Linked DNA regions of Lujinxingia vulgaris. The protein of the gene in region 1 interacts with the protein of each later gene in a pairwise test. Links are inferred from orthologs where the notes say so. Each region holds a gene or a part of one and is shown on either strand. Other genes may lie near its edges.

Region 1 (6,738 bases):
GCGTGGCCAAAGAGATGCTGGGGCGCACGCCCGGGAGCATCGTGGCGATTCGTCCGATGAAAGACGGCGTGATCGCCGACTTTGAGATCACCGAGGCGATGCTGCGCTACTTCATGGGGCGGGCGCATAACCGTCGCAAGCTCTACTCACCGCGGGTCATTATCTGTGTGCCCTACGGCATCACCGAGGTGGAGAAGCGGGCGGTGCGCGAGTCAGCGCTTCAGGCAGGTGCGCGCGACGTGTACCTGATCGAGGAGCCGATGGCCGCGGCGATCGGGGCGGGGCTTCCGATTGCGGAGCCCTCCGGCAATATGATCGTCGATGTCGGCGGGGGTACGACCGAGGTGGCGGTGATCAGCCTCTCGGGCATCGTGTACTCGCAGTCGGCGCGCGTCGGTGGCGACAAGATGGATGAGGCGATCATCCAGCACATGAAGCGAAAGTATAACCTGCTCATTGGCGAGCGGACCTCGGAGATGATCAAGTGCACCATCGGCACCGCCTACCCGACCGAGGAGGTGATGACGATGGAGGTTAAGGGGCGAGATCTGGTTGCAGGTTTGCCCAAGACGCTTGAGGTCAACTCCGATGAGATCCGCGACGCGCTGCAGGAGCCGATCAACGCGATTGTTGAGGCGGTGCGCATCGCGCTGGAGCGAACCCCGCCCGAGCTGAGCGCGGATATCGTCGACAAGGGTATCGTGCTTGCGGGCGGCGGCGCGCTGCTCAAGAATCTGGATATTCTCATTCGAGAGGAGACCGGTCTTCCGGTGCTGATCGCCGACGATCCGATGTCGGCGGTGGTGCTTGGAAGTGGCCAGGCGCTCGATGAGATGGAGCTGCTCAGTGAGGTTGCCGACCACTCGTATTGATGCGTGTGGTGGAGCCTCTTCGTCCAATTCCTTCATCGAAAGCGAGAGCCCCGGATGTTGCTCGCATGGCTTGAACATCATCGTCGCAAGGTTGTGGCGATGGCGCTGTTGTTGGTGCCGCTGGTGATGTTCGCGACATCAGCGGGGGCGACGCCGGGCCATGAGGTCGGCGCGCCGGCGCGCTATGCGGCGGTGCCGATGGGGTGGGTTCAGACGCAGATCAGCGCGATGCTCGGTGTTACGGGCTTTTTCGGGGGAGCGGGCAGTGGCGAGCTTCGTGAGGAGAACGAGCGGCTTCGCCAGGAGGTCGATCGGTTGCGCGAAGAGAACACGCGCCTGATCGGTGTGCTGCAGGAGAACGGGCGGTTGCGGGAGCTCGTGGGGTTTCGCGAGCAACATCCCGAGTATGAGCTGATTCCGGCGCGTGTGATCGCGCGGGATACCTCTCCGTTTTTTCGTGTGTTGAAGGTTCAGATCACCACCGACGTGGAGCTTAAGCCCCGGATGCCGGTGGTGAGCGCGCAGGGCGTGGTGGGTCAGGTGCACCAGGTCTTTGAGGGCTATGCCGACGTGGTGATTGTGTCGGATCCGCGCAGTCGCATCGATGTGGTGAGCCAGCGAAACCGGGCGCAGGGGGTGGTTGAGGGGTTGGGGCATGAGCGCGACTATCAGGGGCGCATCTCGTACCTCTCGGAGCGCGATGAGGTGGTGGTGGGCGATGTGATGGTGACCAGCGGAATGGGCGGGATCTTTCCGCGGGAGCTTGTGGTGGGGACGGTCTCGGAGGTGCAGGCCTCGCAGAGGGGGCTCTTTCAGGAAGCGGTGGTGGAGCCCTCTGTGGACTTCTCGCGGCTGGAAGAGGTCTTTGTGATCGCCGGGGCGGAGTAGCCAGGATGTCGACTCTGATCGTGGTGATGGTGGCCTGGCTGATGCTTGTGGCCCAGGGGGCGATCGGTGGCTGGTTCGGGGAGTGGTTGGTGCCCCAGCTGGCGATATCGGTGGTGGTGTATCTGGGGCTGGAGCGGACGATGGTGGCCGGGGGTGTAGCGTTGCTGCTTTTACTCTGGCCGATCGAGTGGCTGGTCGGTGGCGTGGGGGGGATCTACAGCCTGGGGCTTGTGGCGGTGTTTTTTATGATGCAGCTCTTTCGGGGGAGGGTGCAGGGGAGTTGGGGGCTGTCGCGGGGAATTGTGGCGGCGCTGGCGACGCTTGTGCATAGCCTGGTGATGCTGCTGGTGCTCACGCTCTCGGAGTCGGGTGAGGGGGTGATGGCCTCGATCGCCTGGCAGATGTGGACGAGCTGTGTGGCGACGGCGCTTGCGACCCTTGTGGTGGGGCGTGTGCTGGGACGTCTGGATCGTTTGATGGATCCCCGGCGAGGGCGTAACGTGTTGGAGTTCCGGTCCTGAGGCCACTGGCGAGGACCGATGCACAGGCAGGTAGATGGGATTAGGCGACCTTCCAACACGGGGGAGGCACGGTGAGCTGGCGGAGTACGGCGCGCGCTACGGCTGGACGCTGGTACTGGTGCTGATGGCCTTTGGCATCATCGCGCTGCGGCTGTGGCAGATTCAGGTGATCGAGGGGGATCGCTACTACCGCGCCGCCACCGAGAACATCATTCGGCAGGTGGAGGTGTCGGCGCCGCGCGGTCGGATTCTCGATCGCTACGGGGTCGCGCTGGCGGAGAATCGCCCCTCGTTTGATGTGTATATGGTGCCGCATATCTTCCGGCGCCACGCCGACGAGGAGGCCTACGCGCTGCTCAAGCGTTACATGAACCTTTCGGAGGCGGAGCTCGGGCGGATTCGCAAGAGCGTGGAGTCGAATCGCGGCGAGGTGCTGCTGCGGCGCGATGTCCCGCGTCTGGAGGTGGCCCGTCTGGAGGAGGATCGGCTGCGTCTTCCGGGGATTGAGGTTCGGGCGACGGCGCACCGGCATTATCCCCTGCACCATGTGGGCGGCCACGCCGTAGGCTTTGTGGCCGAGGTGGGACGCAGTGAGCTTCGCGAGCTGCGAGCCTATGGCTACCGTCCCGGCGACCGGGTGGGGCGGATGGGGCTGGAGAGCGCCTTTGAAGAAGTGCTTCATGGTTCGCCGGGGTTGGACCGCGTGGTGGTCGACGCCCGCGGTAACCGCCAGGGGGAGTCGCAGACGCGTTTTCTGATCGGGGAGTACCAACGCATTGAGCCGGTGGCCGGTCGAGATGTGGTCTCGACGCTGGATGCCGACCTGATGGTCATCATCGATGAGGCGATGCGACGCCATGCGGCCGGTGCGGTGGTGGCGGTGGACCCGCGCGATGGGGCCGTGCGGGGGCTCTACAGCAAGCCCCACTTCAACCCGAACGCCTGGTCAGGAAGGCTCTCGGCGATGGAGAAGATGCGCAGCGATAACGACCCCTTTAAACCGATGCTTGATAAAAGCGTGAGCGCCTACTTCCCCGGGTCGGTTTATAAGATCGTGGGGACGTGGGCAGCGCTGCACGACGGAATCTATGAGCCTCATGATGAGGTGGATTGTCCGGGCTACTACCACTTCGGCGGGCGGCGCTGGCGTTGCCACAAGCGGGGCGGGCACGGCGATGTCGATGCGTTTACGTCGATGGCAATGTCGTGTGACGTGTATTTCTATCAGCTGGCCGAAGAGATGGGGATGGATCGGATGGCGGAGTTCGCTCGGCGCTTCGGGTTTGGGGAGCGGACGGGGTTGCCGATTAATCATGAGTCGGCGGGCCGAATCCCGGACACGGAGTGGTACCGGCAATACGGGCCCGACGGGTATACGCGGGGGATGGACTTGAACTCGGTGCTGGGGCAGGGCGATACGCTGACGACGCCCCTGCAGGTGGCGATGGCGTACGCGGCGATCGCCAACGGTGGGGACCTCTACTATCCGCGGATGGTGGAGGAGATCCGCAATCAGAGTGGCGAGGTTGTGTTTGAGTACGAGCCGCGGGTGAGGAAGAAGGTGGGGATTGATGAAGAGTCACTTGAGGTGTTGCGCCGCGGGTTGTGGATGGGGGTGGAGGACGATATGGGGACGGCCTCGCATGTAAAGCTGGAGCATAGCGAGGTGGCCGGAAAGACGGGTACCGCGCAGGTGGCGAAGATCGGGGCGGTGCGGGTGGCGAATAGCGATAAGGAGATTCGCCTGAGGGACCACGCCTGGTTTGCGGCGTACGCGCCCTATGAGGATCCGGAACTCGTGCTGGTGGTGTTTCTGGAGCACGCCGGTCACGGGGGGGCGGAGGCGGCGCCGGTAGCCATGGAGATCTTTGATCGTTACCTGACGCGGGATCAGGAGTTTGATGCGCTGGAGGTGCGGTTGGGGAGCACGCCCCTGGAGAGTGTGGGAGGGGCGCGATGAGGATGGGAGCAAAGACAGGTGGCGCGGCGCTCATCGAGCGCATCGAGTGGCCGCTGGCGATCGTCGTCATCCTACTCGCCGCGCTCGGTCTCTTTAATCTACGCAACGCTTCGCTCAACTCGCCGGCGTCTTTCCACCTGGCGCAGGCGGTCTGGTATATGGTCGGGGTGGGAGCGATCACGTTGGTGACGTTGATCCACACGCGCTTCTTTCAGCGCTGGGCCTATGTGGGGTTTGGGGCGGTGGTGCTGCTGCTGGTGGCGGTGGCGCTGTTCGGGACGGAGCTCAACGGATCGAAGCGCTGGCTGAACTTCGGGGCGTTTCTGGTGCAGCCCTCGGAGTTGTTGAAGCTGGCGGTGATTGTGGTGACCGCCCGTTATTTTAATGATCGTAATAAGGAGGGGAGCTATTCGCTGCGGGAGCTTGTGGCGCCGACGGCGATTGTGCTCTCGGGGGTGTTCTGGGTGTTTAATCAGCCGGACCTGGGGACGTCGCTGGTGATCCTGGCGATCTTCGGGACGATGGTGCTCTTTGAGGGGGTGCGCTGGCAGAGCGTTGTGGCGCTGGCGGTGGCCGGGGTGATCGCGCTGCCCTTCGGGTATGCGTTCGGGTTGAAGGAGTACCAGCGCGATCGGGTGATCTCGTTTATGAACCTGGATGCGGATACGCACGGGCAGTCCTGGCAGGTGCGTCAGTCGATGATCGCGTTTGGTTCGGGGCGAGTGTGGGGGAAGGGGCATGAAGAGGGCACGCAGATCCAGAAGGGTTTTGTGCCGGAGCATGAGAATGACTTCATCGCGGCGAACTGGGGCGAGGAGCGTGGCTTTGTGGGGATGCTCTTGTTGCTCGGGCTGTACTTTGCGTTTATCGCGGCGGCGCTCAATGTGTCTCGCAAGGCCAGGGATCGCTACGGAGTGTTGGTAGGGGTGGGGGTGGCGGCGCTTTTCTTCTGGCATACGGTGGTCAATCTGGGGATGGTGACCGGGATGTTGCCGGTGGTGGGGCTGACCTTGCCGATGCTCAGCTACGGGGGGAGTAGTCTGTTGACGATGATGGTGGCGATTGGGTTGCTCTTTAATGTGAGCTTTCACCGGCCGTCGTACGGGTAAGGGAGTGGGCAGTGGCGGAGCAAAGTGAGGCGACGGAGGAGCGCGAGAACCTGCTCTTGCCCGGGGAGGCACGCTGGGAGGGGGAGGATGGCGAGCCGATCATCGAGCTTGTCGATGTGTATAAGAGTTTTGGGGAGGATCACGTCTTAAAGGGGCTGAGCCTGAAGGTGATGCCGGGGAAGATCACGATCATTATCGGGGCGTCGGGCTCGGGTAAGAGCGTGTTGATCAAGCATATGAACGGGTTGTTGAGGCCGGATAAGGGGAGTGTGCGGCTCTTCGGGCAGGATGTCTCGGAGCTCGGTGATCAGGCGCTCGACCGGTTGCGCAAGCGGGTAGGGACGATGTTTCAGAACTACGCGCTCTTCGACTCGTTGACGGTGCGGGAGAACGTGGCCTTTGCGCTGGTGGAACACGGGGCGATGGCGCGGGCGAAGGCCGAGGAGCTGGCGGAGACCATTATCAAGGAGCTGGATCTGGGGCATGCCCTGGACCAGTACCCGGCGACGCTCTCGGGGGGCATGAAAAAGAGGGTGAGTCTGGCGCGGGCGATCGTGTCGAACCCCGAGGTGGTGCTCTTTGATGAGCCTACGACCGGGCTTGATCCGGTGATGATGGAGTTCGTCGATAAGCTCGTTGAGGAGATCACGCATAAGTACCAGCTGACCAGTGTGCTGATCAGCCATGACCTGGCGACGATCTTTCGGATCGCCGACCAGGTGGCGGTGCTGGCCGACGGTCAGATCATCTGCGTGGGCCGGCCGGAGGAGATTCGCGAGAGCGAGGACCCGCGGGTGCAGGAGCTGATCGGGGGGAAGGCGAAGTCGCAGATCGAGGTGCACGCGTCAGATGATTCCGAGCAGGCCGAGATGATCGTGCGGATGGAGGGGGTGCATAAGGGGTGGGGTAATAATCAGGTGCTGCGCGGGGTGGATTTTGAGGTGCCCACCGGCAAGCTGACCACGCTCATCGGGGGTTCGGGGTCGGGGAAGAGCGTGATGATGAAGCACCTGCTGGGGTTGCTCAAGGCCGACCGTGGGACGGTGGAGGTGTTTGGCCAGGATCTCTCGAAGCTGAGCGAGGGGGAGTTGCGGGAGTTGCGCACGAAGGTGGGGATGCTCTTTCAGCATGCGGCGCTCTTTGACTCGATGAGCGTGCGGGAGAATGTGGCGTTTCCGCTGGTGGAGCGGCGCGTGTGCAGCAGGAAGGAGGCGCACGAGCGCACGGACCGGCTGCTGGATCAGCTCAAGCTGATGGATATCGCCGAGCAGGTGCCGGTGCAGATCTCGAGCGGGCAGCAGAAGCGGGTGAGTCTGGCGCGGGCGCTTGTGACGGAGCCGCAGCTGTTGATTTACGACGAGCCGACCACCGGTCAGGACCCGATCATG
Region 2 (6,897 bases), on another replicon or contig:
CTTTGCCGGTCTGGAGGGCAAGTTTTTGACCAGCCGCCAGATTCGCGAGCGTCTGGATCGTGAGCTTGAGCAGAATGTGGCGCTCAAGGTTGAGCCGACCGAGAATAACGATGCGTTTATCGTCTCGGGTCGCGGTGAGCTTCACCTCTCGATTCTCATTGAAACGATGCGCCGCGAGGGCTTTGAGCTTCAGGTCTCGCAGCCGCGGGTCATCTACCGCGAAGATGAGAATGGCAAGAAGCTCGAGCCGATCGAAGAGGTGATCGTTGAGACCGAGCAGGACTACGCCGGCACCGTCATTCAGAAGCTCAGTGAGCGTAAGGGCGAGTTGGTGCGCCTGGATGTGAACAGCGACAACACCCAACGTCTGGAGTTCCGCGTGCCTTCGCGTGGCCTCTTTGGCTACCGCTCCGAGTTTCTCACCGATACGCGCGGCACCGGCATCATGTACACCAACTTCGCCGGGTATGAGCCCTTCCGCGGTGAGCTGTTGAGCTCGCGTAACGGCGTGCTCATCGCGCTGGAGCGTGGTGACACCACGGCCTACGCGCTCTTCAACCTGCAAGACCGCGGCACGCTCTTCGTGGGCGCCGGTGAGGCGGTCTACGAAGGTCAGATCATCGGTCTGCATAGCCGCGATAATGACCTTGTTGTGAACCCGAACAAAAAGAAGCAGCTCTCCAACATGCGTTCCTCCGGCAGTGATGATGCGCTGATTCTCTCGCCGCACGTGTCGATGACGCTGGAGAAGGCGATCGAGTTCATCGAGGCCGACGAGTACGTCGAGATCACCCCGAGCTCGATTCGTTTGCGTAAGGCGGAGCTCAACCACAGCCTGCGCAAGCGTAAGTAAGGCCCTGCCGCAGATGTAAAAAAGCCCCCGGAGTAGGCGCTCCGGGGGCTTTTTTGTGGGGTGTTGGGGGTGACCACGCCGGATGGCGAGTCGGTGGGGTCAGGCCGCCACGTGGCCGACGCGCTTGAGCGTCACCATCTTCGAGGAGAACATCTGCAGCCAGATGGCATCCTCGGCGGTTACGACGGCCTGGTAGCGCCAGGGGGCGCCGCGTTCGACGCCGACGCGGGAAGGGCGTCGGTCGACGATACGCATATGCAGATCGGTGCGTTGCTGACAGCTCTCGACGACGATGCCCACGCGCACAACTTCACCATCTCGAAGCCCGAAGGCTCCCAGAAAGGCGAGGGTGTCGCCATGGCGAGAGTGCTCATCGAAGCGCTTGAGCTGCTCGAAGTAGTCGTCGGGCGTTTTGAATGTGCAGAGAATCTGTCGCATCGTTGCTCCTGTTGCCGTCCGTGGCTTCGGGAAGCGTGTCCGGCCAGGGTGGCAGCCCGGGCCGGGCGTTGAGGGGGATCGTCGGTTGCCCGACGTTCTGGTTGTAATGCCGATCGCGACGATGCCCAAAAATTTCACCTGCAAAAGATTGCAACGTTAGGAGCGCCGATGGAGCTAAGCCTGGAGATGTGGCCGCTTGTGATGTTGGCCGGGCTTGCGGCCGGGCTCATCAACACGCTGGCCGGCAGCGGCTCGCTGGTGGTCTTGCCGATGTTGCTCGCGCTGGGCCTGGATGCGGGGGAGGCCAACGGCACCAACCGGGTGGGCGTGATGGTGCAGACGGTGGTGGGCATCGTGACGCTGGCGCGCGCCGGAAAGGTGGAGCTGCGCGGCAACCGCTGGATCCTGGCAGCCACCAGCATCGGCGCGCTCGCGGGTGCAGCGCTGGCGGTGCGGGTGCCCCCCGAGGCGCTGGAGCTTGTGATCGGCTGGGTGATGCTGGCGATGCTCGTGGTGTTGCTGGTCCGGCCTCAGAGCTGGATGCGCCAGGGAGGCGACGCGAGCCGAGGCGGTTTTACGCCGGCGCGCGCGCTGCTGCTGGTCGCGGTGGGGGCCTGGGGAGGTTTTTTGCAGGCGGGCGTGGGCGTGCTGCTCTTGATGGCGATGGTGATGGCGCTGGGTAAAGACGTGGCGCGCGCTAACGCGCTCAAGCTGGTGACGGTGAGCGTCTTTACGTTGGCCTCATTGCCGATCTTCATCGCCCAGGGGCAGGTCAACTGGGTGGTGGGCTTTGTGGTGGCGCTGGGCCAGGGCGCCGGCGGTTGGCTGGGCGCGAGGATGATGGTGCGCTGGCCTCATGCCGGCCGGTGGGTGCGCTGGGTGCTGATCGTCGTGGTGAGCGTGTCAGCTTTTGAGATATTGATTGGCAGCGCGCGCGCCTGGCGCTGGATCAGCGCGTGGTTTTGAGCAGGGGCTCGCACCCGAGCTGGAATCGTGAGGACCAGGCGCGGCTCACTGGAACTGCTCAAAGAGGAAGCTCTCGCCAGAGTCTTCTTCCTGGCGCGGCGCATAGTCGGTGGGCGCGGTGCCGACCAGGAAGACCTCTTCGTAGCCTTCATCTTCGGAGCGGGCGAGTTTGCCGGAGATTGGGTCGATAAGCGCAGTGGTGATGCCGGTGACCGGGGGCTCGAAGTTCAGCGGTTCTTCGCGATCTTCAAGAGCATCGATGAGGAAGTCGCGGAAGATCGGGCCGGCGACGGTGCCGCCGTATTGGCGAGCCCCCAACGAGCGGTTGTCGCCAAAACCCACCCAGGCACCCACCACCAGATCGGGGGTGTAGCCGACCAGCCAGGCGTCGCGGCTGTCGTTGGTGGTGCCGGTCTTGGCGGCCACCGGATGCCCGACCGCCCTGAGCACGCCGGCGGTGCCGCCGCGGCGGTTGCCTTTGCTGTCGACGTAACCTTCAACCGCACTCTGGAGCAATGAGGTCGTCAGGTAGGCGACCTCCGGGGCGAGCACCGGCTCGGCGTGGGTCTGGAAGAGATCGCGATCGCCGCGCGCCGACTCCACGCGTCGCAGGTATCGGGGCTCGGCGAGTTGACCGCCCGCGGCGAAGGTGGCGTACGTGTTGGTGATCTCGATGGGCGGCATCTCACTGGAGCCCATGACCATGGTGTAGTTGTCGACTACCGGGCTTTTGACGCCGACGCGTTTTGCGAAGTCGATTGCTTTGGGAAGCGTCACATCGTCGAGGACGCGGACCGAGACGACATTGCGGCTGGCTGCCAGGCCTTCGCGCACGCTGATCGGGCCTCGCCACTCCCCGTCGGAGTTGCGCGGAGACCAGCTCTCGCCGCCGGGCAGCTGATAGACGGTCGGGCTGTCGAGGTAGATGGTGGCAGGGGTGATGACCTTGGCCTCCAGGGCGGCGGCGTAGACGAGTGTTTTAAAAGAGGAGCCGGTCTGCCGGCGGGCCTGCAGCGCGTGGTTGTATTTGTTGGTGCTGAAGTCGTAGCCACCCACCAACGCGCGAACCTCGCGGGTGGTCGGATCGATGGCGACGAGCGCGACTTCGGCGCTGGTTTCAAAACGCACGAGCACCGGATCGGTGTTTTCGGGGCCAACCTCGGCCAGCGGCTGAACGCGGAGCACGTCGCCGCGAGCGAAGACGTCCTCGACCGTCTTTGCTTCGGGACCTTCACCAAGGATGCGGGTGCGGGGATCGATGGCGAGCGTGGCTTTGACCTGGCCGATTTGCAGGTCGACGCGTTCTTCTTCGGCGTCGACGCCGGTGACCACACCTTCATAGACCTGGGAGGGCCGCAGGGTTCCGCCGCGTTCTTCGTGCTGGCGAGCGATGTGTTTGGCGATGTCGCCTTCGGCCAGGCGGCGTTTGGGCTTGAAATAGCCCTGACGCTGGTCGTAGGTGCGCAGTCCCTGGCGCGCAGCGCGCTCGGCGGCCATCTGCATGTCGAGATCCACGGTGGTGTAGATGCGCAGTCCGCCGGTGTAGACCTTTTCTTCGCCGTAGCGCTCAATGAGATCGCGGCGGATGTGCTCGACGAAGTAAGGGGCGCTGCCCAGGTGGGGCTTCGATTGGGACCGGGGCACGATCTCGATCTCGGTGGCGTCGGCTTCGCGGTAGATGCCCTCTTCGATAAAGCCCTTTTCCCAGAGCTGGCGAAGCACGTAGGCGCGTCGGGCCATGGCGCCTTCCATGTTGCGGAAGGGGGTGTTGGCCTCGGGGCCAGAGGTCAGGCCGGCGAGCAGCGCGGCTTCCTGGACGTTGAGATCGCTGACGCTCTTGCCGAAGTAATGCTGTGAGGCTTCTTCAACACCGTGGGTGCCGTGCCCCAGGTAGATGGTGTTGAGGTAGAGGTAGAGGATGTCTTCTTTGGTGAGGTTCTTCTCGAGCTCGCGCGCCAGGATCATCTCTTTGATCTTGCGCTCGTAGGCGCGCTCGGGCGTGAGCATGAGGTTTTTGATGGTCTGCTGCGTGATGGTCGAGGTCCCGCGCATGCCTTGATCGTAGCGCAGCGCGTAGTAGACCGCGCGCACGAGCCCAACGTAGTCGACGCCGGAGTGCGTCATGAACTCGGCGTCTTCGGCGGCCATAAACGCGTTCTGAACCACCGGGGGGATGCGGTCCAGCGGCACAAGCGTGCGGCGCTCGCCAGGTTTATGGAACTCGGCGATGAGCTCGCCATCGGCCGCAAAGACCTGCGAGACCTGGGGCGGGTTGTAGTCTTCCCGCTTGAGGATCTCGGGGAGGTCGCGACCGAAGTAGTAGAAGATCCCGGCCAGTCCGGCCACACCTGCCAGTCCGGCGAGGATGACGAGGATCATCATCCATTTAAAGAGGCCAGCCAGGCGGCTGCCGCCGGAGCGACGGGATTTGGAGCGTTTGGATGAGCGTCGGGATCGGGCCATAACTTCGTCCTGGGGGGCCGAGGGGGCGCCGGGTGAGAACCCGGCACGCGACCTGTCGCATTCCCCGCCCCGTGAGGCGCGCTTCTCGTCCGAATGAAGGTCGGGCGGGCGCCGAGGATCAGGGCGGCGAGGGGGAGTCCTCGGGCAGAGTAGATGGCGGGGGTGGGGTGTCAAGGCCGGGGGGCACTGCGCAGCCGCGATCGCCGGCCTGAATCTCCAGGATGGCCAGGTCTGGCGAGGAGGTGGTCAGGTGCAGCTCGGAGAAGGGGTGCGGGCTGATAAGTTCGTAGCGCCAGCGGCCATGGCCAAGGGGCGTCGGCGTGGCGGCGTGTGTGGGGGAATCGGTGGCGACGCTGAGCGTGGGCAGGACGTCTTCGGGTGATGTGACAAGAATGGAGGCGTGGCAGATGCGCTTTGTGGAGGCGAAGCGGGTGCGCAGGTGTCCGCCGGCCAGGTGGAGGGGATGTTCGCGGCGAAAGGCGTTCTGGAAGTGGTAGGTCAACCCCTGCTGGGAGAGGAAGAAACCGGTGTGTGGGGTCGGAGCGCGGAGGCCGGGGTTTAAGGCGTCGATGATGGGCGGGGAGGTGAAAGGCTCGACGGCGCCGGGGGTGCAGTGCGAAGAGGGGGGCCTGGGGTTGCCGAGTTGGTCCAGCGTGGTGGGGGCGGTGCGCAGCAGCGCGCAATGCTCCGGGGGCAGGGGGGGCAACGCGTTCATATCGGCCAGAAGGGCGACGTCGGGGAGCCCGTTGCGAAAACGGAGCTGAACAAGGTCGCGATCAACGACGCGGTTGAATCGTGTGGTGTGGGGAGTAGAGTTGTCATAATGTATGTTATCGATGGTTGGCCCGAAGAACAGACTTCCCTCCACGCGCAAGGTCGCCTCGGAGGATGCGTGCACATCGGCGGCGCGATCGGCGTGGTTGGCGTAGAAGGTTGCCCAGCTGATCCTCGCGTCACCGGCCGTGTGGAGCGCACCGCCGACGCGGGCGAGGTTTGAGCCGAAGGTGACGTGCGCCAGGCGTGCGATGTTCGTTGAGCGGATGGCGCCACCCGGGCCTTTTAAGGCGCGCGTACGGTTGTACCAGTAGGAGAGTCGCTCACCATGAAGGCTCCCGACGTTATGCAACGCACCGCCTTCATCGGCCTGATTGAGGGTGAACTGGCTGTCGGTGAGCATGAGCTCGCCGGTATTTTCGATCGCGCCGCCGCGAAGCCCCTGGTTGTCGATGGCCTGAAGGTGGCTGACCATGGCGAGGCCATCGGGGCCCACATAGAGTCCGCCGGTGCTCCTGGCGCTGCGGTTGCCAAGTAGCGTGACATCGTCGGCGATGAGGTTGGCGTGGGCAGCAAGCGCGGCGGGCGCGCCATCGCTGACATTTGATGTGAAGGTAACATCGTAGAGCTCCACATCTCCGTGGGCGAGGAGCGCCGGGGCATCGGGTCCGGCGGCTTGCTCCAGGGTGAGACGGGCGAGTGTGAGCGAAGCGCCGGCATCCACACGAAAGGCACCTGACTTCCCGCGGGTGGTGAGGGGAGTGAGCTCCGGGCCGCTTCCCAGAATGACCAGATATTTGTCGATGCGGATCACGTCTTCGAGCTCCACACGGCCGAGGTGTTCCGGCAGGTAGAGGGTGGTGCCCTCGCGAGCCTCGGCGATGGCGCGGCGCAGGCTGTCTTCGCCGTGGTCGAGCGGAGAGGTGATGGTGCGGGCGTCGACGAAGGTTGGTCGGAGCTCTACCCGGCTTTGATCATCAAGCTCCAACGTGTGCCGGGCAGGCAGGGGCCGCCCCAGCCATGGCGAGCCGTCGGGCAGGGTGGCATGCGCCCAGCCGTACTCCAGGGTGTAGGTGCCCGGGGGAAGTCCCTCGACGACGCGATCCGGGCTCAGGGCGATGGCGCCGCCGCTGGCGGCGCGTAGCGTGATGGAGAGTGTGGCATCTTCGGGGAGCCCCTCCGGAGTGACCTGCAATTTTGCAGCCTGGCGACCGGGGGCGGGAAGAAAGCTGAGGACGACGTCGTGAAGTCGGTTGGGAAGAAGTTGAAGCTCGACGTGGCGAAGATCAGGCACGAAACGTTCTCCGGCAGCCGAGATGTCGGGGGCGCTCAGTCGGTAGCTCCCCGGAGGGAGCGCGTGCAGTGTTGTATTCGCACGCAGCGGGATGCGCTCACCAGCGGGT

What was found.
Region 2: the proteins of mrdA (region 1) and FRC98_RS06850 interact in binary tests that used the Escherichia coli proteins (3 or more experiments, as listed by UniProt). The link is inferred for Lujinxingia vulgaris from one-to-one orthologs.

Annotation. Positions count from the first base shown.
Region 1 is NZ_VOSM01000003.1:150,341-157,078, forward strand. What follows is about bases 1,836-4,778. They hold mrdA (penicillin-binding protein 2), read left to right. Parts: upstream 1,836-2,315; coding sequence 2,316-4,241; downstream 4,242-4,778. Other genes in these bases: FRC98_RS07645 (hypothetical protein), read left to right, coding at 1,836-2,281; rodA (rod shape-determining protein RodA), read left to right, coding at 4,244-4,778. Outside these bases: FRC98_RS07635 (rod shape-determining protein), read left to right, coding at 1-872; rod shape-determining protein MreC, read left to right, coding at 927-1,760; more of FRC98_RS07645, read left to right, coding at 1,766-1,835; more of rodA, read left to right, coding at 4,779-5,350; FRC98_RS07660 (ABC transporter ATP-binding protein), read left to right, coding at 5,362-6,738. UniProt on the Escherichia coli protein: Catalyzes cross-linking of the peptidoglycan cell wall. Responsible for the determination of the rod shape of the cell. Is probably required for lateral peptidoglycan synthesis and maintenance of the correct diameter during lateral and centripetal growth.
Region 2 is NZ_VOSM01000002.1:818,866-825,762, forward strand. Bases 2,012-5,113 are described here. They hold FRC98_RS06850 (penicillin-binding protein 1A), read right to left. Parts: upstream 4,721-5,113; coding sequence 2,303-4,720; downstream 2,012-2,302. Other genes in these bases: FRC98_RS06845 (sulfite exporter TauE/SafE family protein), read left to right, coding at 2,012-2,257; FRC98_RS06855 (hypothetical protein), read right to left, coding at 4,839-5,113. Outside these bases: translational GTPase TypA, read left to right, coding at 1-853; FRC98_RS06840 (hypothetical protein), read right to left, coding at 953-1,291; more of FRC98_RS06845, read left to right, coding at 1,460-2,011; more of FRC98_RS06855, read right to left, coding at 5,114-6,897. UniProt on the Escherichia coli protein: Cell wall formation. Synthesis of cross-linked peptidoglycan from the lipid intermediates.